Regions from separate parts of the Streptomyces sp. NPDC087300 genome, predicted to be linked through region 1. Evidence: riboswitches for the same ligand, from Rfam matches in the RefSeq annotation. Region 1 holds a riboswitch; each other region holds the start of a gene.

Region 1 (6,979 bases):
GGCCAATCCCGTGGGGCGCGTCGCACGCCCGGTGGCGGGCCGCGCCGCCGACTGCCGCGCCGCCGACTGCCGCTCCGCGGCCTTCTGTATCTCGCGCACCCTCGCCCCGATCCGGTCTTTCGTCGCTCCCGCCGACCTTAAGGGCGGTGCGGGGAGCCGGGAGAAGGTACGAGAGGGCAGACCCCGGGGCAGACCCGTCAACTGGCCTGCCGGGCAAGGCCTTTGGCGATGGCCCGGGGCGTGGCAGGCCGGGCCCGCACCGTGCGGTGCGGACCCGGGGCGCCTCGTCGGCTCAGAGGCCGAACTCCTGCGGGGACACGTTGAGCGCGGCACACGCCTCACGCAGGACCTGCTCCTCGGCCGGGGCGATGTACCCGTCCGCGCCCGCGACGACGAAGCCGGTCTGGACGACCGCCTTCGCCTCCACCGGCTTCTTCGCGGCCTTGGCGATCTCCTGCATTGCCTCCGTCTTGCCGTGCTGGAAGTTGGCCGTCAACTGGTCGACGTGCTTGTTGAAACGCTGGCGCAGCTGCTCCGGCGGGAAGTTCTGCAACACGTCGTTCTGCACGATCAGGGACTCCACGTGCTGGCGCTCGGCCGGGTCGACCGATCCGTCGGCGGCCGCCACCAGGGCGCACATCGCCATGCTCGCGTCGCGGTAGGCACCGCTCTTGAGCTCCGTCTTCAGGGAGGTGAGCTGGGACTTGAGCATGCCCACGAGCTGGGTTTTCGATCCGCCGCCCGACCCCGAACCGCGCGTCGTGCCGTGCCCGCCGGAGCTCCGTCCCCCCTGCGACTGCTGAAGACCCTTGGCCTGGTCCTTGAGCTTGTCCCACATCGCCATCCGTGCCACCTCGGCTACCCGTGTCGTACCTGCGTCCGCGCGGCGATCCGCGCGTCTTCTTGGCAACGCCTTTACCTGCCGCGAAGTTCCAGGGCGGCGGGGGTTGTTGGAGGCCGGTGTCCGCGTGACGGTCAGGGCTGGGTGGCGGCCGGGTGCGGGGCGGGCGCGAGGGGCGTCGCCGAAGCCGAGAAAGCGCCTCCTGCGTGCCGGGAAGCGAGAAGCTACCTCGTGCGTGCCGAGAAGCCACCTCCTGCGTACCGGCAAGCGGAGAAGCCACCTCCTGCGTACCGGCAAGCGGAGAAGCCACCTCCTGCGTACCGGCAAGCCGAGAAGTCACCTTCTGGGTGCCGGAAAAGTGCCCCTCAAGAGCTCCTGGTGGGCCCCCTGCGTGCCTACGGGCCGTTCGCCAGGGTGGCCTGCCGGGCCCGGTCCCGCGGTCGCCGCAGCGCTCGTCCCGGCGCTTCCCGTATCCCTTCGCATGCCCTCTGACCTGCGGGTTCAGGAGTAGCTTCCTCTCCGAACCCACCCCTCTTCCCCCTTCCCTCTGGAGTGATCCTTGTCCAGCCCTGCCCGAAACACGGCCGGCGTCCAGGCCCCGAAGGCTCCGCCCCGCGCGCGGGGGACCCTGTTCGTCTTCCTCGTCCTCGCGGGCCTCACCGCGCTGCCGTCCCTCTCCTCCGACGTGTATCTGCCCGCGCTGCCCGACGTCGCGGGCACCTTCGACACCACCGCCGTCGTCGTGCAGCTCACGCTCACCTCGTGCCTGGTCGGCATGGCGCTCGGGCAGCTCGTCGTCGGCCCCCTCAGCGACCGCCTTGGCCGGCGCCGCCCGCTGCTCACCGGCATGACCCTCTATGCCGTCGCCTCCGCCGCCTGCGCCCTCGCCCCGCGCGCCGACCTCCTGATCGGCCTGCGGTTCGTGCAGGGCGCGGCGGGCGCCGCCGGTGTGGTCGTCGCCCGCGCCGTGGTCCGCGATCTGTACGAGGGAGTGGAGATCGCCCGGGTCTTCTCCTCACTCATGCTGATCTCCGGCGTCGCGCCCGCCGTCGCCCCGCTCTTCGGGGCCCAACTGCTGCACGTCACCGACTGGCGCGGCGTCTTCGTCGCCCTCGCCGTCCTCGGGCTGCTCCTCGTCCTCCTGGTCGCCCGCGGCCTGCCCGAGACCCTGGCGCCCGCGGCACGCCGCCGTCGAGGGCTCGGCCTCGCCGAGATGGGCGCGCTCACCAGGGACCGCGTGTTCCTGGGCTGTCTGCTCGCCGCGGGCGGGGCGTTCGCCGCGTTCTTCGCCTACCTCGCCGCATCGCCGTTCGTCCTCCAGGAGCTCTACGGGGCATCGCCGCGGACGTACGCCCTGCTGTTCGGCCTCAACGCCGTGGGCATGGTCGGCGTCGGCCAGCTCAACGGCCGGGTCCTGGTCCGCAGGTTCCCCGTGCACGCCGTCGTCACCGCCGGGCTCGCACTGCTGGTCATCGCCGGTGCGAGTTTGCTGGCGCTGGGCGCGGGCTGGTTCGGCGACACCGGTCTCGTGCCGGTCTGCGCGGTCCTGTTCGTCTCCGTCGCCGGCCTCGGACTGCTCATCGGCAACGCCAACGCGCTCGCCATGAACCGCACCGCGCACGCGGCGGGCGCGGCGTCGGCCCTCCTCGGCGCGTCCTCGTTCCTCGTCGGCGCCCTGGTGTCGCCGCTCGCGGGGGTCGCCTCCGGCGCGGTTCCCCTGGCGGTCATCCAGACGGTCGCCTCGGCCGCCGCTCTCGTCGGCTTCGTGATGCTGGCCCGTGGTCGTCCGGCGGCGGGGGACAAGAGGGCCGACTGACGTACGAGGCCGGGCGGGGCCCGCTCCGCCGGTGTGGCGGTCGGCCGGGGCGGGCGATTCCGCTCCTGACGGGCCGAGGCCGTCAGGCCACCCGCGCCGCGATGGTCCGAGCGCAGGTCAGGGACTCGGTGCGGGTCGTGTCCACCTCCAGGTCGTAGGCCACGCCCTCGTGCGCGAGCCGCGCCTGCGACGCGGCCATCCCCTTGGTGCGGTCGCCCCGCGCGACCTCACGGGCCGCGGCGACCTCGCTGTCGCACCGGACGCCCACCCACAGGACGTCGGTGTCACCGACGGCGTCGCGCCACCGCTGCTGGCTCGCCGCGCCGCTCAGGAAGACGTCGTCGACGATGATCCGCGCACCGGACCCGGCCATCGCCACGAGCCCCGCCATCCAGGCCGCCTCCAGCGCACGGAAGTCGGTCCCGACGCTCACCCCGCCGTCCGCGCCGAACTCGATGCCGTCCTCCGACGCCTGTGTCTTCGCGGGCAGCGCCTCGATGAGCGAGTCGATACCGAAGGCCAGCCACGGATCGGGGAGCACGTCCTGCAGGCAGCGCACGATCCCGGTCTTCCCCGAGCTGGAACCGCCGTTGAGGATGATCATCTGAGTCGTCACCGCGCCACAGTAGGGCGGTGACCGGCCGGGGCGAAGAGATTTTCGTCGTGCCGCACCTGCCAGACTTCGGCCCATGACCACAGAACGACGCCAGATCCTCGTCATAGGCATCGGTGCGGGCGACCCCGACCAGCTGACCCTGGGCGCGGTGAAGGCCATCCGCAGGACCGACGTCTTCTTCATCGTCGGCAAGGGGCAGGACAAGTCCTCGCTGACCGACCTGCGGCACAGCATGCTTCAGGAGCACGGGCAGCAGCCCTACCGGGTGGTGGAGGTGACGGACCCGAGCAGGGACCGGCGCCCCATGGACCGCTCCGACTACACCTCCGCCGTCCAGGACTGGCGGACCCGTCGCGCGGACCTCTTCGAGCGGCTGATGCGCGAGGAGATGAGCGCGGGGGAGACCGGCGCCTTCCTCGTATGGGGCGACCCCTCGCTGTACGACAGCACGCTCGGGATCCTCAACGACATCGAGGCGCGCGGCTCGGTGTCCGCGAGCGTCGAGGTCGTGCCCGGGATCACCAGCGTCTCGACGCTCGCCGCCCGGCACCGCATCCCGCTGAATCAGGTGGGCCGACCGCTGCACATCACCCCCGCCCGCCGCCTCTCCGACGTGGGCCAGAACGACGACGGGGACATCGTCGTCATGCTCGACGCGCACGAGTCGTTCACCCAGGTCGAGGGGGACGACGTGTGGATCTACTGGGGCGCCTACCTCGGCACGCCCGACGAACTGCTCGTCGCGGGCCGGCTCGCGGAAGTGGCGGACCGCATCCGGCGGTTGCGGTCCGAGGCGCGGGCCAGGCACGGCTGGATCATGGACACGTATCTGCTGCGCATCGTGGCGCCGACGGACGCCTGAGCGGGTCACGCGAGGACCAAAGTCATTCCCACGCCGGACCAACGTCACCCAACATCTTCGGTCGGCATGTCGGACATAACACTAGATGTAGTGTGACGGACGTCGGTTCGGCGACAGCGGCGCTTCAGCGTCCGCGGCCGGGACAACAGGGAATCCGGTGCGAATCCGGAGCTGCCCCGCAACGGTATGGGCCCTCTCGGGGGCCCGAGCCCGATACCTGCCGACGGCCGCCGCGCGGACCGCGCGGCGGCCCCGCACACATTCCGGACGCCTCGTGGGAGGGCTGACGTGACGCAGATCGACGCCGTGGACTCGGTGACCGAGTACCTGGACCGCAGTGACTGGCGGGTCAACGCCAACGCCAATCAGGGCTATTCGCTCGGTGGACTCATCCTGAACACGGCCGGCAAGGTCGTCGCCAACTACTGGCTCGACCAGGTCTACCCGGACGCCGTGGGCCGCGCCCACCGCGAGGGCGACCTCCACATACACGACCTGGACATGCTCTCCGGCTACTGCGCGGGCTGGTCCCTGCGCACGCTCCTCGCCGAGGGCTTCAACGGGGTGCCGGGGCAGATCGACTCCGCCCCGCCGCGCCACTTCTCCTCCGCCGTCGGACAGATCGTCAACTTCCTCGGCACGCTGCAGAACGAATGGGCCGGGGCGCAGGCGTTCAGCTCCTTCGACACCTACATGGCGCCGTTCGTCCGCGTCGACTCCATGACGTACGAGCAGGTCCACCAGTGCATGCAGGAGATGGTGCACAACCTCAACGTGCCGTCGCGCTGGGGCACCCAGACGCCGTTCACCAACCTCACCTTCGACTGGACCTGCCCCGAGGACCTGCGCGAGCAGGTGCCGGTGATCGGCGGCGTGGAGGCGGACTTCGGCTACGGCGAGCTCCAGCACGAGATGGACCTGATCAACCGCGCGTACATCGACGTCATGACGGCGGGCGACGCCACGGGGCGGGTCTTCACCTTCCCGATCCCGACCTACAACATCACCGACGACTTCCCCTGGGAGAGCGACAACGCCCGGCGGCTCTTCGAGATGACCGCGAAGTACGGGCTCCCGTACTTCCAGAACTTCATCAACTCCGGCCTGAACCCCGGCATGATCCGCTCCATGTGCTGCCGCCTCCAACTGGACCTCACCGAACTGCTCAAGCGCGGCAACGGATTGTTCGGCAGCGCGGAGCAGACCGGGTCCCTCGGCGTCGTCACGGTCAACTGCGCGCGCCTGGGCCACCTGCACGCGGGCGACGAACAGGGCCTGTACGACGCGCTCGACCGGCTGCTCGGCCTCGCCCGCGACAGCCTGGAGATCAAGCGCGTCACCGTGCAGGACCTGATCGACGGCGGACTCTTCCCGCACACCAAGCGCTACCTGGGTACCCTGCGCAACCACTTCTCCACCATCGGCGTGAACGGCGTCAACGAGATGATCCGCAACTTCACGCACGACGCCCACGACATCACCACGCCCGAGGGGCACGCGCTCGCCGTCCGCCTCCTCGACCACGTCCGGGCGCGCATGGTCGAGTTCCAGGAGCGGACCGGCCACCTGTACAACCTGGAGGCCACCCCCGCCGAAGGCACCACCTACCGCTTCGCGAAGGAGGACCACCGACGCTTCCCCGACATCCTCCAGGCGGGCACCGACACCAACCCGTACTACACGAACTCCTCACAGCTGCCGGTCGGTTGGACCGACGACCCCTTCGAGGCGCTGGAGCGGCAGGACGAACTCCAGACCAAGTACACCGGCGGCACCGTCCTCCACCTGTACATGTCCGAGCGCGTCTCGACCGCCGAGGCGTGCCGCACCCTCGTGCGCCGCTCTCTGGAGCGGTTCTCGCTGCCCTATCTGACGGTGACGCCCACCTTCTCCATCTGCCCCGAGCACGGCTACCTCGCCGGTGAGCGCGCCAACTGCCCGTCCTGCGGCGGCGACTGCGAGGTCTGGACCCGCGTCATGGGCTACCACCGCCCGGTCTCCTCCTTCAACATCGGCAAGAAGGGCGAGCACGCCGAGCGCACCCACTTCCAGGAGCGCACGGTGGTCCCGGCGTGATCCGCGTCGGCGGCTGGGCCCGGCTCTCCACCTGCGACTGGCCGGGCAAGCTGGTCACCACCGTCTTCTGCCAGGGCTGCCCGTGGCGGTGCGGCTACTGCCACAACCCGGAGCTGCTCGACGCGCGGGCGCGCCCGCCCTTCGAGGTCCCGTGGCCGACGGTGACCGCCCATCTGGGCCGCCGCCGCAGCCTGTTGGACGGGATCGTCTTCTCGGGCGGGGAGCCGCTGCTGCAACCGGGCCTGGCCGACGCGGCACGGCAGGCGCGCGAGCTCGGCCACGCGGTGGGGCTGCACACCGGCGGCGCCTACCCGCGCCGGTTCGGCGCGCTGCTCGCCGAAGGGCTCGTCGACTGGGTCGGCTTCGACGCCAAGGCGCACCCGGACGCGTACGACAGGGTCACCGGCGTCCGCAACAGCGCGACACCCGCCGAGCGCAGCCTGCGCCTGCTGCTCGACTCGGGCGTCCCCCACCAGATCCGCACCACCGTGGACCCCGCGCTCCTCGACGAGGGGGACGTGACCGCGCTGCGGGACTGGCTGGCCGGTTACGGGGTCACGAAGCACGTGCGGCAGGAGGTCCGGCACGGCCCCGTCGGCCTCAGCGCCTGACCCGAAGCGGGATCCAGGGGCGGGCGCGGAGCACCACTCCCAGCACACGGTCCATGGGGAAGTAGCCCAACTGCCGTGAATCGACGCTGTGATGGGGGTTGTCTCCGAGCAGGAGGAGACGGCCCGGCGGCACGGGGCCGGTGCGGGGGAGTGGTGG
Region 2 (6,979 bases), 350 kb from region 1:
GTTCTCACCTCGGCGGGGAAGGCGGCCGCGATGGACCTGTGCCTGCACCTGGTCCGCCTGGACCACGGCTCGGCCGTCGCCAATCAGGTCGCGCGCCGCCTCGTCGTACCGCCCCACCGGGCGGGCGGCCAGGCCCAGTTCGTCAGCACGCCGCTGCCCGAGCGCCCCGACCATCCCCTCGGCGCGGTGATCGCCTGGGCGATGGAGCGGCTCGACCAGCCGCTCACCGTGGCGGACCTGGCCCGCGAGGCGCACATGAGCTCACGTCACCTGGCGCGCGTGTTCTCCGACGTCACCGGCACGACTCCGCTGCGCTGGCTGCTGAACCAACGCGTCCAGCGTGCCCAGCAACTCCTCGAAACCACCGACGACACCGTCGACATGATCGCCGAGACCACCGGCATGGGCACGGCCACGACGCTGCGCCGCCACTTCAACCGCTCGGTGGGTGTGCCGCCGGACGCCTATCGGCGCACGTTCCGGAGAGGCGGGGCGCCTGTTCACCTCAGTCCTTCGAACTCCTTGCCCACCGTGAGCGTCACGACGCCGGGTTCGGCGTCGGCGGAGTCGTCGGCCCCGGCACGGACGCCGGGCAGGCGTGAGGCGAGCACGTCGGCCTTGCCCTTGGCGCCCTGGGAGTAGCCGACCTTGGTGGTGCGGGACTCGGCGGGCGCGTTGCCGGTGGCGGTGACGGTGAAGCCCGCTTCGCGCAGTTGCTTGGCGACCTCGGCCGCGCGGCCCGGCTCGCCGGTTCCGTTGAGGACGCGGACGCCCACGGTCGAGGCGTAGACCGGCTTCTTCGCTGCCTTCTCCAGCGCCTTCTTCCGGTCCTTGCCGACCTCCTTGTCCTTGGCCAGGGAGGTGAACAGATCGGCGGCCTGCGGGAACTGCCAGCTCACGTTCGCCCTGTCCGACGGCACGTCGGCCTCGCGCGGGTAGTTGGGCACGGTGAGGAAGGTCAGCCGGTCCTTGGGGATGCCCTTGAGTTCGGAGGCGAGGCCGTAGAGCGGCTTGATGCCGGCCAGGGACTTGTCCGTGGTGAGGGAGTCCGTGGCGGACTGCAGGAATCCGTAGAGGGCCTTGGGGTTGGTGAGCTTGGACTGGGCCTTCGCGGCCAGCGCGTCCATGAACTCCTGCTGGCGGCCGATGCGGCCGAGGTCGGAGCCGTCGCCGACGCTGTAGCGGGTGCGTACGTAGCCCAGCGCCTTCTCGTCCTTCACCGTCTGGCAGCCCGCCTCCATGTCGAGGTGCGCCTTCTTGTCGTGGATCGCCTGCTCGGGGCAGACCTCGATGCCGTCGAGGGCATTGACCATGCCCTTGAAGCCTTGGAAGTCGATGGACATGAAGTGGTCCATGCGCAGGCCCGTGCGCGCCTCGATCGTCTTTATGGTGCAGGCCGCCGCGCTGGCGACCTCGCCGGTGCTGCCGCCGATCGAGAACGCCTCGTTGATCTTGAAGTGGTGGGCGGGTGCCTTGCTGCCGTTGCCCTTGTCACAGGTGGGGATCTGCACCCAGGAGTCGCGCGGGAAGGAGACGACGGTGGCCCACTCACGGTCGGCGGGGATGTGCACGACCATCAGCGTGTCCGACTGCATGGTCGTCAGGTCCTTGCCGTACTTGGCGTTGGCGCCGTCACGGCTGTCCGATCCGACGACCAGGATGTTCTTCGAACCAGGGCTGAGGTTCTCGGGACGGTCGCCGCCGAGCTTGTTGTCGACGTCCGCGGCGTTGATGTTGTTGTCGAGATCCGTGTATATCCACGCGCCGATCCCGGCCACCGCGAGGATCAGGACGGAGAAGGTCCCCGCGACCCAGAACAGGATCCGTCCCCGCCGCGTCAGCCGGGTGGAGCGCCCTTTGGCGGCACCGCGCGCACCGCGCCGCGCACCGCCCCCCGTACCGCCCCGACCCTGACCACGCCTACGTGCGCCCGTCCCACCCACCCGCGAACCTCCAGATCTCGCCCGTCACACGACTGTCGCACGGCATCACAGATCACCCGATCGAGTCGAATGCCGGAACTCTACAGTCTTGTAGAACTAAGTGATCCGGAGCCGCGTAGCATCCCTCTTCGGCGAAAATCACCAGGAGCAAGCTGTGGGCAACTTACCTGGGGAACCTGAAGGAGCGGCAGTGAAAGGTGTGCCAGTGCGCACGCGGGACGAGCGGGCACGGGACAACGGGGCACGGGGCGAAGGCCTTCAGGGCAATCCGGGTCAGGCCGCCGAACGGCCTCTCGGCGGCCGCAACCGCACCGCGCGGGTCAGCGGCTTCTTCGCCCTCGGCGGTGTCGCCCTCCTCGGCAACTTCGCCACCGGCATCGCCTGGATCAACCCCGGCGTCTTCCTCACCCTGGCCGCCCTGTCCGCCCTCGTCGCCATCCCCACGGGCCACGTCGCCCGCTTCCGGGGCCGCCGTCTCGCCGGCGAGGGCCGCGGGCTCGCCCTCGCCGGGATCCTGACCGGCTGGCTGGTGCTGCTGGTCTGCGCGGTGGCGGTGCTCGCCTTCGTCGGGCTTATCGCCGGACTCGCGGTCCTCTCGGACGGCTCCTGACCGCGCGGGCCGTCAGCCTCCGTAGCGCAGCGCGATCGTGTCGCCCGCGCCGATCACCGTGGCACGGCTCGCCGCGCCGGACGCCGCACCGTCGACGCTCGACCGCCACTGCGAACTGCCGTTGTTCGTCTTGCCGTTCAGGGATGTGACAGCGCCCGCGCCGCTGCTCGGGGTGAGCCCCGTGACACAGCCCGCGGGGGTGGCGGAGGCCCCCGCCGCGTCGAGGACGGCACCGAGCGTCGTGGTCGTGGCGTCCGGCGTGAAGGCGACGGAGCAGACCTTCAGCGCGGTGCCGTCGTCGACCGTCAGGGCGAGGCTGGTGCGGGTGCCGGGGGTGAAGGCGTCGGTGGCCGTCCAGCGCGGGGCGCCCGCGGTGGCCGGCGTCGGCGGCGCCGTCGCGAAGCCGCCGCCCGCGACCGCGCGCAGGCCGTCGATCGAGGCGTACGCGGAGGGCACGGTGTCGGTGGGCAGGTACTTGAAGCCGCCGCCCGGCTTGAACTGCTGGGCGATCAGGAAGTCCACCGGGGTCTTGCCCGCCCGGGTGAGGAAGTCTCCGGTCTGCGGGTTGATGCCGCAGGCGTTGAGGCCGGAGACCGCCCAGCCGTTGGAGTCCGTGTTCGCGCCGAACATCGCGTCGAAGGCACCGGAGTTGTTGATGAGCTTCGACTTGAGGAAGCCCTTGGCCTTGGTGACGGCCGGGTCGGTGGCGGGCACCCCGGACACGCACAGGGAGGCCATGGCGGCGCCGGTCATGTCGATGTCGCTGGGCTTGGCCAGCGCGTCGGGGTCGCCCTCGGCCTTGCTGAAGTTCCACCCGCCGTCATCGTGCTGGTTGGCCCGCACCGTACCGACGGAGCGGTCGAGCAGGGCCTGGGGGACGCGCTGGGCGCCGGACGGCGTCTTGGCCCCCGCGAGCGCGAGCAGCGCGAAGACCGTGCCGTTGAAGTTGGCGGGCGAACCCCAGTAGCCCGGCGCGGAGTTCTGCCAGTACGCGTAGGTGTCGGCGATCAGGTTGCGGCTCGCGGAGACCCGGGCCGGGTCGATCCCCGCGGAGTAGGCGTTGATGATGCCGCGCTCGAAGTCGGTGACCACCGGCGAGCTGCCGGGCCAGGCCGGGTCGGCCAGGTGGGCCCGGTAGACGGTACGGGCGTTCTTCGTGGTGTCGCCGTTCGGCGTGACGTCGACGGCGGCGGTGCCCGCGGCGGCGAGGGCGGAGAACGCCCACTCGTTGGACAGGCCCGCGCCCGCGTAGGAGCCGTCGGCTCCCTGGAGGGATCTGAGATAGGTCACGCCGTTGGTCTTGGAGGTGGCTATCTGGCCGGGCGAGGCCGTCGCCGCGGCGGGCACCGCCGTCAGGGCGAGCGCCGTGAGCGCGGCGGGCACGGACAGCAGGGCGCGGCGGGCCGCGGAGGTCGTGGCGGGGCGTGCGGTGGGCACGGCGGAGCAGGCGGAAGTCAGGGCGGAGTGCGTGGAGTTCATGGCGGGGTGCTCCCGGGAAGAGGGGGCGTCGGCCGCACATCCGTCACCGACGCGTCCCGCGTACGCACGGCGTACGAGGGAGCGGGCGGGGACGACACGTGGCCGTCGCCCGAGCGCGTGATGCGACGTCCTTGATTGCAGGGCCGGTCGGGCATTCGGGCTCGTCCCGGCCCCCCGGCCGGTCCACACCGCTGCGCGTCAGCTCTGGACTCCCACCAGATTCCCCCGCTCGGCAGCACGGGAGGTTACTCGAACCTCACAGGTCCCGCACACCCTTGTCACCTCATTCGCAACTGTGCTCTAATTCGCCCGAATCTGAACTCAGTTACCAGGGGAAGCCGGTCGAAGTCCGGCGCTGACCCGCAACCGTAGGTTCGCCGAGCACCTCAAGTGCCCGGCGGGCGAGCCGGATTACCTGGACCGAGGCACGAAACGACTGACGCCGTCGCGGACTACGGTGTGGTACGGACGGTTCCCGACGCGGGCTTCGGCCCTCGGACCGGCTGATCACATGAACCCCGCCACGGCCGAGGCCCAGGGGGGCAGTGGTGGGGCAGAGAGCCGGGAGTCCGGGCCGGGGCGTGCGCGCGAGATGCGTGTCGCTGCTGTGTGCGGCCGCCGTGGCGGTGGGCGGCGGGACACTGCTCATCGGCCGCGCCACCCCCGCGGCCGCCGATCCGATGGCGAAGTGCACGGCCACCAAGGGCGCGGTCGTCGCGGTGGACTTCGGCGACTGGGGCGGCGGTGTCGTCCGCGGCTGCGACGCCACCCCGACCACCGGCTACGACCTGCTGCACGAGGCCGGTTTCAGCACCACGGGGACCGAGCACGACGGCCCCGCCTTCATCTGCCGCCTCGGCCACGCGGACTTCGACTCCGGCAAGCGCTACCCCGCCCCGGCCCAGGAGGCGTGCAAGCTGACGCCGCCCGCCTCCGCCTACTGGTCGTACTGGATCGCGCCGCGCGGCCAGGACTACTGGACGTACAGCCCGCTCGGCGCGATGAGCCAGCGGCCGAAGAACGGGTCGGTGGAGGCCTGGGTGTTCGGCGCGACGGACCCGGACGGCACCAGCGGAGGACCCTCGTTCACGCCCGCCCAGGTCCGGGCGGGCGGCGGGACCGACCCCGGCGACAACCCGCCCGACGTCGAGCCCGGCGAGGTGGACCTCAAGGCGGCGGACGCCTGGCTCAGGAGCCGCCTCACCGACGGCGACCACGTCCGTGACGAGGGTGCGGAAGGCCCGGAGGGCGCCAACCTGTACCAGACGGCGCACACCGCACTCGCGCTCGCCGCGTCCGGCGGCAAGAGCGACACCCTGAACAGGACACGCGCCTATCTGGCAGCGCGCACCGAGGAGTTCGCCTATCCGCGGGGCACCGACAAGGCCCCCGACCCGGCGGGCGCGGCCCTGCTCGCGCTGCTCGCCGAGAGCACCGGGGGCGACCCGCACTCCTTCGGCGGGCACAACCTCGTGGGCGACCTCGGCAAGAGCGTGTGCACCTCCGGGGGCACCTCCGACTGCGTCGGCAAGGGCGACTTCCCCGGTGTGGGCGACGTGGAGACCCAGGCCCTCGCCGTGCTCGCGCTGCACCGCGCGGGCCGCAGGATCCCCGCCGACGCCGTCACCCGGGTCGCCGCCCACCTGTGCAAGGACGGCGGCTTCAGCCCGACGCTGATCCGGGACGGCGACACCTGCACCTACAGCGACCCCGCCACCACCCCGTACGCGATCATCGCCCTCCAGCAGGCGGGCGGCCACTCCGACGTGGTGGCCAAGGCCCGCAAGAGCCTGCGCGCCGCCCAGCTGCCCAGCGGGGCCTTCGGCGCGTACGCGGGGGTGACCGAAGGCGACGTGAACGCCACCGCCAAGTCCGCCCAGGCCCTGCGGCTGCTCGGCGACACGGTGCGCGCGGACGCCGCGGTGTCCTGGCTCTCCCGGCAGCAGACGAAGTCCGGCGGCTTCGGCTTCGATCAGGGCGCGAGCGATCCGGAGCTCTATCCCACCTGGGCCGCCGTCGTCGCCGGAGCGCGCACCAGCCTGGCGGCGCTCACGGCGAAGGACCCGACGCGGCCGCCGACGACCGACCCGACGGACCCGACCGACCCGACCGACCCGCCGACCGGCGGCCCGAACCCGCCCTGGCAGCCCGGGGAAGGCCCCGACCTGAAGAAGGGCACCGCGTACCTCACCGCGGCGTCCCGCCTCAAGAAGGGTCACTACTACGAGAACGTCGCGGGGACCGGGTTCGCCGACTACGGCCTGACCATCGACGGCGGCTACGCCCTCGCGGCCACAGGGCACGACGACGAGGCGCTGCGCGGCATCGTCGACTTCCTCGACGGCCGGGGCAAGGACGGCTCGACACCGGGCCGTTCCGTCAACGACTGGACGGGCGTGGGCACTTCGCACGCCGCGGGCGGCTCGCTCGGCAAGGTGGCGGTGCTCGCGCAGACCGTCGGCCGCGATCCGCGGAAGTTCGCGGGCCAGGACCTGATCGCGGCGCTCGACAAGGCGGTGTGCGAGGCGCCGAGCCGGGCTCCGGACCGCAGCTGCCCCGCCAAGGGCGCGTACACGTACGCCCCTTCGGTGTTCTCGCAGTCCCTCGGCGTCATCGCCCAACTGCGGGCCGGTGAGAAGGCGTCGGCGGCCGCACCCGTCGCGTATCTGCGCGGTCTTCAGCACTCCTCCGGCGCCTGGCCCAGCCTCATTCCCTCGACCGGCGACTCCGAGGTGGACTCCACCGCGATGGCCGCCATGGCCCTCGACCTGGTGCAGGACGCCGCGTCCGAGAAGGCGGTCGACAAGGCGCTCGCCTGGATCGCCACCAAGCAGCTTCCCGGCGGCGGCTTCCCCGGCGCTTCGGGCAACTCCGTCAACTCGGCGGCCCTCGCGGTGCAGGGGCTCTCCCTGGACGCGGCGAAGTACGGCGACGAGATCAAGAAGGC
Region 3 (6,979 bases), on a different contig from region 1:
GCAATTCGGTCGGCCTCTACATCTGTGCCGACCTCGACTGCTCGTTGTACGTGCGCGGCAAGAAGCAGCCCGCGCCCGGCGGCCGCATGGAGGAGTCCCTCACCGTCGAGCAGCAGATCGAGCGCACGCGCGGCCACCTCGACGCCTTCCTGGAGAGGCTGTTCGTCTGAGCCGAGCGGTTGCTGGTCCGAGCCGAGCGATCCTCACCCTCGATCGGGCCGGGGTGAGGGTCGCGCTCGCTCCGCCATGCGCGGTACTGGCAGGGTGCCCCCATGGCTACCTTCGTCATCTTCGACCTCGAGTTCACCACCTGGCCCGGCGCCCTTGAGCAAGGCTGGTCAGCCGGTGGGCAGTTGCGCGAGATCGTGCAGATCGGGGCGCTGCGGCTGGACGGGGACCTCGGGGTCGTCGAGGAGTACGAGGCGCTGGTGCGTCCCGTGGTCAACCCCGTGCTGTCCCCGTACTTCACCGGGCTCACCGGCATCGGACAGGACGAGGTCGACCGGGCTGGGCTCGCCCCGGCCGAGGCACTCGGGGACTTCCTGGGGTTCTGCAAGGGGCAGACCGTGCTCTCCTACGGCAACGACATGGTCGTCCTCGGGGAGAATCTGGGGTGGGTGCGGGCCCGCGGCGAAGAGCATCGGAACAGCTTTCTCGACGCCGCGTTCCTCAATGTCAGGCCGTGGCTGAACGCCTTGGCGCCGGCCACCGCCGCGGCGAACGTCGGCAGTCTGTGGAAGGTCCTCGGGCTGCCCCGGCCGGACTCCGGGCAGGAGCATTCCGCCCTCTTCGACTGCCATTCCTTCGCCGCGGCGCTCCGGCATCTGCGCGCGGGCGGGGCCGAGTTGCCCGTGGGCTGTCCATAGGGCTGTCTATAGGCCAGGGGGCCTCGTCGGCAGCGGCAGCGGCACCGTGCGGAAGTGCGTCGTCAGGCGCGCCTCCTCGTCCAGGACGTGGAACGCGAGCGCCGGCGGGAGGTCCCGGTGGACGTGGTGGGAGGGGTCCGTCTGCGGCTCCCAGGGCAGGCGCAGGGTGGAGACCACGCCGGGGGCCACCAGGAGCGGACGGTTCGCGAAGGTCGTCGCCGCGGGGGTGTGGGCGTGGCCCGCGAGGAACGCGGTCACGTTCGGGTGCCGGGCGGTCAGGGCGGCCAGCCGGTGCTCGTCGCGCTGGCGGATGCCGTCGATGTACGGCGTGTGCAGCGGGACCGGCGGGTGGTGGAAGGCGATCAGGACGGGCCGGTCGGACGGGGTGCCGTCGAGGAGGGCCGACAGCCAGTCCAGGGTCTCGTCGTCGAGGCGGCCGTGGTGCGCGCCGGGGACCGAGGTGTCGCACAGGGCGAGGGTGAAGTCGTCCGTCACGTAGGACTGGTTGACCGGGCCCGGCGCGGGCGTCTCGCCGAGGAGGTGCGCGCGGAAGGCGGTGCGCTCGTCGTGGTTGCCGGGACAGATCAGCAACGGGTGCCGAGAGGCGAGGAGTTCACGCGCGGCCGCGTACTCGGCGGGCGTGCCGTGGTCGGCGATGTCACCGGTGACGACGACCGCGTCCAGGTCGTACGGGAGTCCGTTCAGGTGGTCCATGACCGCCCGGGTCCGGCCGATGCTGCGACCGGCGTCGTCGGCGCCGGTGTCGATGTGGATGTCGCTCACGTGGGCAATGACTGGCATGACGTGAACTTAGAAGGCGCGGCGCGGCGAGTGAAGGGCCAACCGCGTGCGGTTGGCCTGGTCGGGCAGGGGCGTGGTTCGGAAGGCGCCTGGTTCGGAACGGGCGTGGCCCGCAAGGCGCCCACCCCGCAACGGGGGGCGCGACCCACAAGGCACCCGGCCCGCAAGGCGCCCACCCCGGAAGCCCCCCTCCCGCCTCACCCCCGCAAGAACCTCACCGAAGGCCGCTCATCCCCCTCCGCACTCCCCGGCGTCACCACCGCCCGCACCCCGTACACCTCCGCGATCAGCTCCTCCGTGATCACCTCTGCGGGCGTGCCCGTCGCGTATGCCCTGCCCTCCCTCAGGATCAGGAGCCGGTCGCAGAACATCGACGCCAGGTTGAGGTCGTGCAGCGCGATGACGCTGGTGACGGGGAGGTCGGCGACCAGTGAGAGCAGGTCGAGCTGGTGCTGGATGTCCAGGTGGTTGGTGGGTTCGTCCAGGAGGAGTTCGCGGGGTTCCTGGGCGAGTGCGCGGGCTATCTGGACGCGCTGGCGTTCGCCGCCGGACAGGGTGTGCCAGGACTGGGCCGCGCGGGAGGCCAGGCCCGTGCGGGTCAGGGCGTCGCGGACGGCGCGTTCGTCTCCGGCCGTCGGCGCCGACCAGGCGCGGCGGTGCGGGATGCGTCCCAGGCGTACGACGTCCGCGACCGTCAACTCGACCTGTGTGTCGGTGTGTTGCTCGACCACGGCGATCCTGCGCGCCACGGCGCGGCGGCCCGTGTCGGCCAGCGCACGGCCGTCCAGGGTGACCACTCCGGAGGCCGGGGCGAGGACGCCCGCCAGGATGCGCAGGAGCGTGGACTTGCCGGAGCCGTTCGGGCCGAGGAGGCCCACCGTGGCGCCGGTCGGCGGGGCGAGGCTCACGCCGTCGACGACCAGGCGCCCGCCCGCCTCCCGGGACACGCGCTCGGCGCGCAGACCCGCCGCCCCCTCGTACGCGTACGTCACGTCACCCTCCTCGTCCGGTACAGCACGACCACGAACGCCGGTACGCCGATCAGCGACGTCACCACGCCCACCGGGACCTCCTGCGGATCCAGGACCGTGCGGGCCAGGGTGTCCACCCAGACGAGGAAGACCGCGCCGGCCAGCGCCGTGACCGGGAGGAGGCGGGCGTGGCCCGAGCCGACGAGCGCGCGGGCCGCGTGCGGCAGGACCAGGCCGACGAAGCCGATGGCGCCCGCGGAGCTCACCAGCACCGCGGTCAGGAGCGCCGTCGTGCAGAGCAGGACCAGGCGGGTGCGGGCGACGCGGACGCCGAGCGCGGCCGCCGCCTCCTGGCCGAAGGCGAAGGCGTCCAGGGTGCGGGCGTGCGAGAGGCAGATGAACAGCGCCGCCGCGAGCACCGCCGCGCACAGCCACACGTCCGTCCAGCCGACCCCGCTGAGCGAGCCGAGCAGCCAGAACAGCACGCCGCGGGTGGTCTCCGCGTCCGCGGCGGTGAGGACGAAGAAGGAGGTCAGCGCGGAGAACAGCTGCATCGCCGCGACGCCGGAGAGGACCACGCGGTCCGTCGTGCCGCCCAGCGTGTGACTCAGGATCAGGACCAGGGCGAACGAACAGAGCGCCCCGATGAAGGCACCGGCCGAGACCGAAAGGACTCCCCCGCCCACGCCGAGCACGACGACCGCGACCGCTCCGGTGGACGCGCCGGAGGAGACCCCGAGCACGAACGGGTCGGCGAGGGGGTTGCGGAGCAGGGACTGCATGACCGCGCCGCAGACCGCGAGTCCGGCGCCGCAGACCGCGGCGAGCAGGGTGCGCGGCATCCGCAGGTTCCAGACGATGCCGTCCCTGATCGGGGTGAGCCGCGCCTCTCCCCCGCCGAGGTGCGCGGCGAGGGCCGACCACACGTCGGGCACGGAGATGTCCGCGGGCCCGATGGTGACGGCCACCGCCACGGAGAGGACGAGGGCCGCGACCCCGGCGAGCCACAGCAGCGCCTGCCGCACCGGGGCGCCCACGGAGGTGGACGCGACCGCGACCTCGACCATGTCCGCGTCCGCCTCCGCGGGTGCCGTCCCGTCCGGCGTCGCGGGTGCCGTCCCGTCCGGCGTCACCGGCGAGGTCCCCCGGGTCACTTCGCGAGGCCGAACTTCCGCAGCCCCGCCGCCACTTGCTCGATCCCGTCGACCGTACGGACCGTCGGGTTCATGGCCTGGCCGCTGAGGAGTACGTAGCGCTTCTTCTTCACGGCGGTCAGGTTCTTGGTCGCCGGGTTCGACTCCAGGAACTTGATCTTCGCAGCGGCGCTCTCCGCCGACTGCGACTTGCGGGTGAGGTCGCCGATGACGAGGACGTCGGGGTCGCGGTCGGCGACGGTCTCCCAGTTGATCTGGGGCCATTCCTCGCGGGTGTCGTCGAAGACGTTCTTCGCGCCGAGCTCGCGCGTGATGATGCCGGGGGCGCCGCAGCAGCCCGCCATGTAGGGGGCGTCGGAGTTGGCGAACCAGTAGAGGAGCTTCGCGTCCGACGCGTCGATGTCGTCGGTGGCCTTCGCGACGCGGCCCTTGAGCCCCGCGACCAGCTTCTCGCCGCGCTTCTCGACGCCGAACACCTTCGCGAGGTCGCGGATCTCGCCGTAGACGGTGTCCATGGTGAGGGTCTTGACGCGCTTGCCGTCGCCGCCGCCGTCGTTGTCCTTGCCCGCGCAGTCGGTCGGCGAGACGTAGACCGGTACGCCCAGCTCGGTGAACTTGGCGCGGTCGGCGACACCGCCCTTGCCGACCGTGTACAGGAAGGAGGCGCTGACGAAGTCCGGCTCCTGGGCGAGGACCTTCTCCAGGGAGGGGTAGCGGTCGGCGAGCCGCTCCACCTTCGCGTTCTCCTTCGCCAGGTTCTTCAGGACCGGGTCGGTCCAGGTGCCGGTGCCCGCCATGCGGTCGGCGAGGCCGAGCGAGAGCAGGATCTCCGTGGAGCCCTGGTCGAGGGAGACGGCCCGCTGCGGCGGCGCCTTGACCTCGGCTTTCTTGCCGCAGGAGGTGACCGCGACCGGATAGCCCGCCGCCTGCTCCCCCGCGCTCTTGCTGGTCTTCTCCGCGGAGCCGCCCCCGCACGCGGTCAGCGCGAGCGCTCCGGCGCAGAGCGCGGCGGACATACGTATAGCGGCGGACATACGTATACGGGTACGGGTACGGGCTGTGGAGGACACACGATCCCTTGAGTCTCACGGCTCATGCGCGGAGCCTGGCCTGCGTCACGCCCTCCGCCGCACGGTGCGCGGGCGGAGGCGCCAGCAGGTCTTCGGACTCGGGGATCGGCCGGGCGGGGCGCCTTCCCGGGCGTCCGTGGACGCCCAGTGGCCGTGGCCCCGCCCGTCCCCCTCACCGCTGCGCGTCAGTTCCGGATTCGCACCGGATTCCCTGGCCCAGGTGTGGGTTTGACTGGCTTGCGCAAGTTATCACGCCTGCTCAGGACGTCGGCCGGGGCCTCGGCTCGCCCCGGTAGGTCCCGAACGACCAGCGGTTCCCCTCCGGGTCGAGGATGCCGAACTCCCGGCTTCCGTACGGTTTGTCCTCGATCTCCGTGGTGATCCGCACGCCCGCCGCGGTGAGTGTGGCGTACAGCTCGTCGACCCGGTCCGTGACCACGTAGGCGCCGGAGGTGCCGGGCTTTCCGCAGGTGCCTTCGGGCGCCGACGGGTCGTACGAACCGAGCATGACGCCGCCGCCCTCGGGCCAGTCGAGCTGGGCGTGGGCGACGCGGTCGCCGTCCTCGTAGACGGCGGTGCGCAGGAAGCCGACGGTGCCGACGAGGAAGTCGATCAGGGCGGGGGCGTCCTCTGCCTGGAGGCCCGCCCAGACGGTCGGGGCGGGGGCCGCTTCAGTCGTGGTGTCGGGTGTGGTGTCCGGTGTGGTGTTCATGGGCCTCAGTCTTCGCCCGGACCGTGCGCCCCGGCTTGGATATTCCGGCACTCTTCGGCCAGCCAGCGGGTCGGGCTCGCCCCCGTGTACTGCCGGAAGTCGCGGACCAGGTGCGAATGGTCGTAGTAGCCGGTGTCGGCCGCGATCCTGGCCAGGTCGGGGCCCCCGCCCGCCGTGACGGAGCGGACCACCGCGGTCCGCGCGTGCTGGAAGCGCATCAGGCGCGCGGCCTGCTTGGGGCTCAGCCCGGTCTCGGCGCGGAACACCGCGGTGAGGCGGCGCTCGCTGAGCGCGACGTGCCGGGACAGGCCGCCGACCGTGCCCGCGCCCCGGTGCCTGGCCAGCCACGCCCAGGCCTCGGCGACCTCGGGGCGCACCGGGTCCGCCCGGTCGGCGGCCGCCACGCGCCGCCGCAGATAGTCGGCGAGGAGGGCGAAGCGGTCCGGCCAGCGGTCGAGGGCACACAGCCGCTCGCGGACCTCGGCGGCCCGGCCGCCGAGGACGTCCGTGCCGCTGGTGACGAGCTCTCCCATGAGCCCGGCGGCGGGCAGACCGAGCAGCGCGCGGGCGGCCAGGGGGTGCACGGCGAGCTGGATGCCCGCCTCGTGCTCGGGCTGCACCACGTAGGCCGGGCTCTGGTGCAGGCCGCCCAGGACGATGTCGGTGCGCACCGCGTCCCCGCCGGTCGCCTGCCCGGGTGTGCTGCCGGTGGCGATGGGGCCTTCGAGGGAGAAGATCACGGTCAGATACGGCGAGGGCAGGCCCCGGTGCAGCCCGGGACGCTGTCCGGCGCTGCGGTAGCCGACCGCCGAGACGACCATGCCGTCGAGCCGGGGAACGGCCCTGACGAACTCGTGGGAGCCCATGCGCCCAGTATGCGCGGGACCACTGACACGGACTCGGCGACGGCCCCGGCGACGACCTCCGCGACCGGGACCGCGGCGCTCCCGGCGCCCGCTGCGGCTACCCGTGTTCACCCGCTCCATGCCCCTCGTGCACGGTGACTTCGATCATGGGAAATGACCGCGCCGCCCCATAGCATTGCGCGCCGCTCCGGACGGGGCCGCACACCGCTCTCAGGAACGGCAGGACACCGCAGACATGGCAGTACGAGCAAAGAACAAGCCCGCCCTCATCGGCGCTCTGGGGGCGCTCGCCGCCGCCGTCCTCGCGGGCAGCGCGCTCTGGCCGACCTCCGAGGCGAACGCGGCGGGCTCCGCCGCGCAGACGGCGAAGGCCGCGAAGGGCGCGGCCGGCGAGCTCACGCACTGGCCGAAGCCGGTGGCGAAGAAGCTCGGCAAGGTCATCGCGAAGAACGACCACAAGGGCGCGTACGCCGTCTTCGACGCGGACAACACGACGTACCGCAACGACCTGGAGGAGTCCCTGCTCCCCTTCCTGGAGA

Evidence for each region. A riboswitch is a leader RNA that binds a small molecule or an ion and turns the genes downstream of it on or off. The one in region 1 is predicted to bind cobalamin.
Region 2: another riboswitch for cobalamin. It lies ahead of ACIO9J_RS22265 (prenyltransferase/squalene oxidase repeat-containing protein); the one in region 1 lies ahead of ACIO9J_RS23895 (ribonucleoside triphosphate reductase).
Region 3: another riboswitch for cobalamin. It lies ahead of ACIO9J_RS19375 (ABC transporter substrate-binding protein); the one in region 1 lies ahead of ACIO9J_RS23895 (ribonucleoside triphosphate reductase).

Annotation. Positions count from the first base shown of each region.
Region 1 is NZ_JBIUYI010000005.1:797,282-804,260, forward strand. It holds gene ACIO9J_RS23870 (hypothetical protein) at 1-99, opposite strand, end outside; gene ACIO9J_RS23875 (tellurite resistance TerB family protein) at 293-844, opposite strand; gene ACIO9J_RS23880 (Bcr/CflA family efflux MFS transporter) at 1,401-2,657, shown strand; gene cpt (chloramphenicol phosphotransferase CPT) at 2,740-3,261, opposite strand; gene cobF (precorrin-6A synthase (deacetylating)) at 3,347-4,135, shown strand; cobalamin riboswitch at 4,222-4,375, shown strand; gene ACIO9J_RS23895 (ribonucleoside triphosphate reductase) at 4,424-6,211, shown strand; gene ACIO9J_RS23900 (anaerobic ribonucleoside-triphosphate reductase activating protein) at 6,208-6,822, shown strand; gene ACIO9J_RS23905 (S26 family signal peptidase) at 6,812-6,979, opposite strand, start outside.
Region 2 is NZ_JBIUYI010000005.1:442,695-449,673, reverse strand. It holds partial or broken gene ACIO9J_RS22285 (helix-turn-helix domain-containing protein) at 1-462, shown strand, start outside; gene ACIO9J_RS22280 (LCP family protein) at 501-1,820, opposite strand; gene ACIO9J_RS22275 (DUF4190 domain-containing protein) at 2,134-2,553, shown strand; gene ACIO9J_RS22270 (hypothetical protein) at 2,566-4,032, opposite strand; cobalamin riboswitch at 4,314-4,470, shown strand; gene ACIO9J_RS22265 (prenyltransferase/squalene oxidase repeat-containing protein) at 4,713-6,979, shown strand, end outside.
Region 3 is NZ_JBIUYI010000004.1:804,889-811,867, reverse strand. It holds gene ACIO9J_RS19400 (FBP domain-containing protein) at 1-170, shown strand, start outside; gene ACIO9J_RS19395 (exonuclease domain-containing protein) at 273-866, shown strand; gene ACIO9J_RS19390 (phosphodiesterase) at 873-1,667, opposite strand; gene ACIO9J_RS19385 (ABC transporter ATP-binding protein) at 1,865-2,659, opposite strand; gene ACIO9J_RS19380 (FecCD family ABC transporter permease) at 2,656-3,705, opposite strand; gene ACIO9J_RS19375 (ABC transporter substrate-binding protein) at 3,789-4,826, opposite strand; cobalamin riboswitch at 4,928-5,114, opposite strand; gene ACIO9J_RS19370 (VOC family protein) at 5,122-5,574, opposite strand; gene ACIO9J_RS19365 (helix-turn-helix domain-containing protein) at 5,580-6,440, opposite strand; gene ACIO9J_RS19360 (haloacid dehalogenase-like hydrolase) at 6,676-6,979, shown strand, end outside.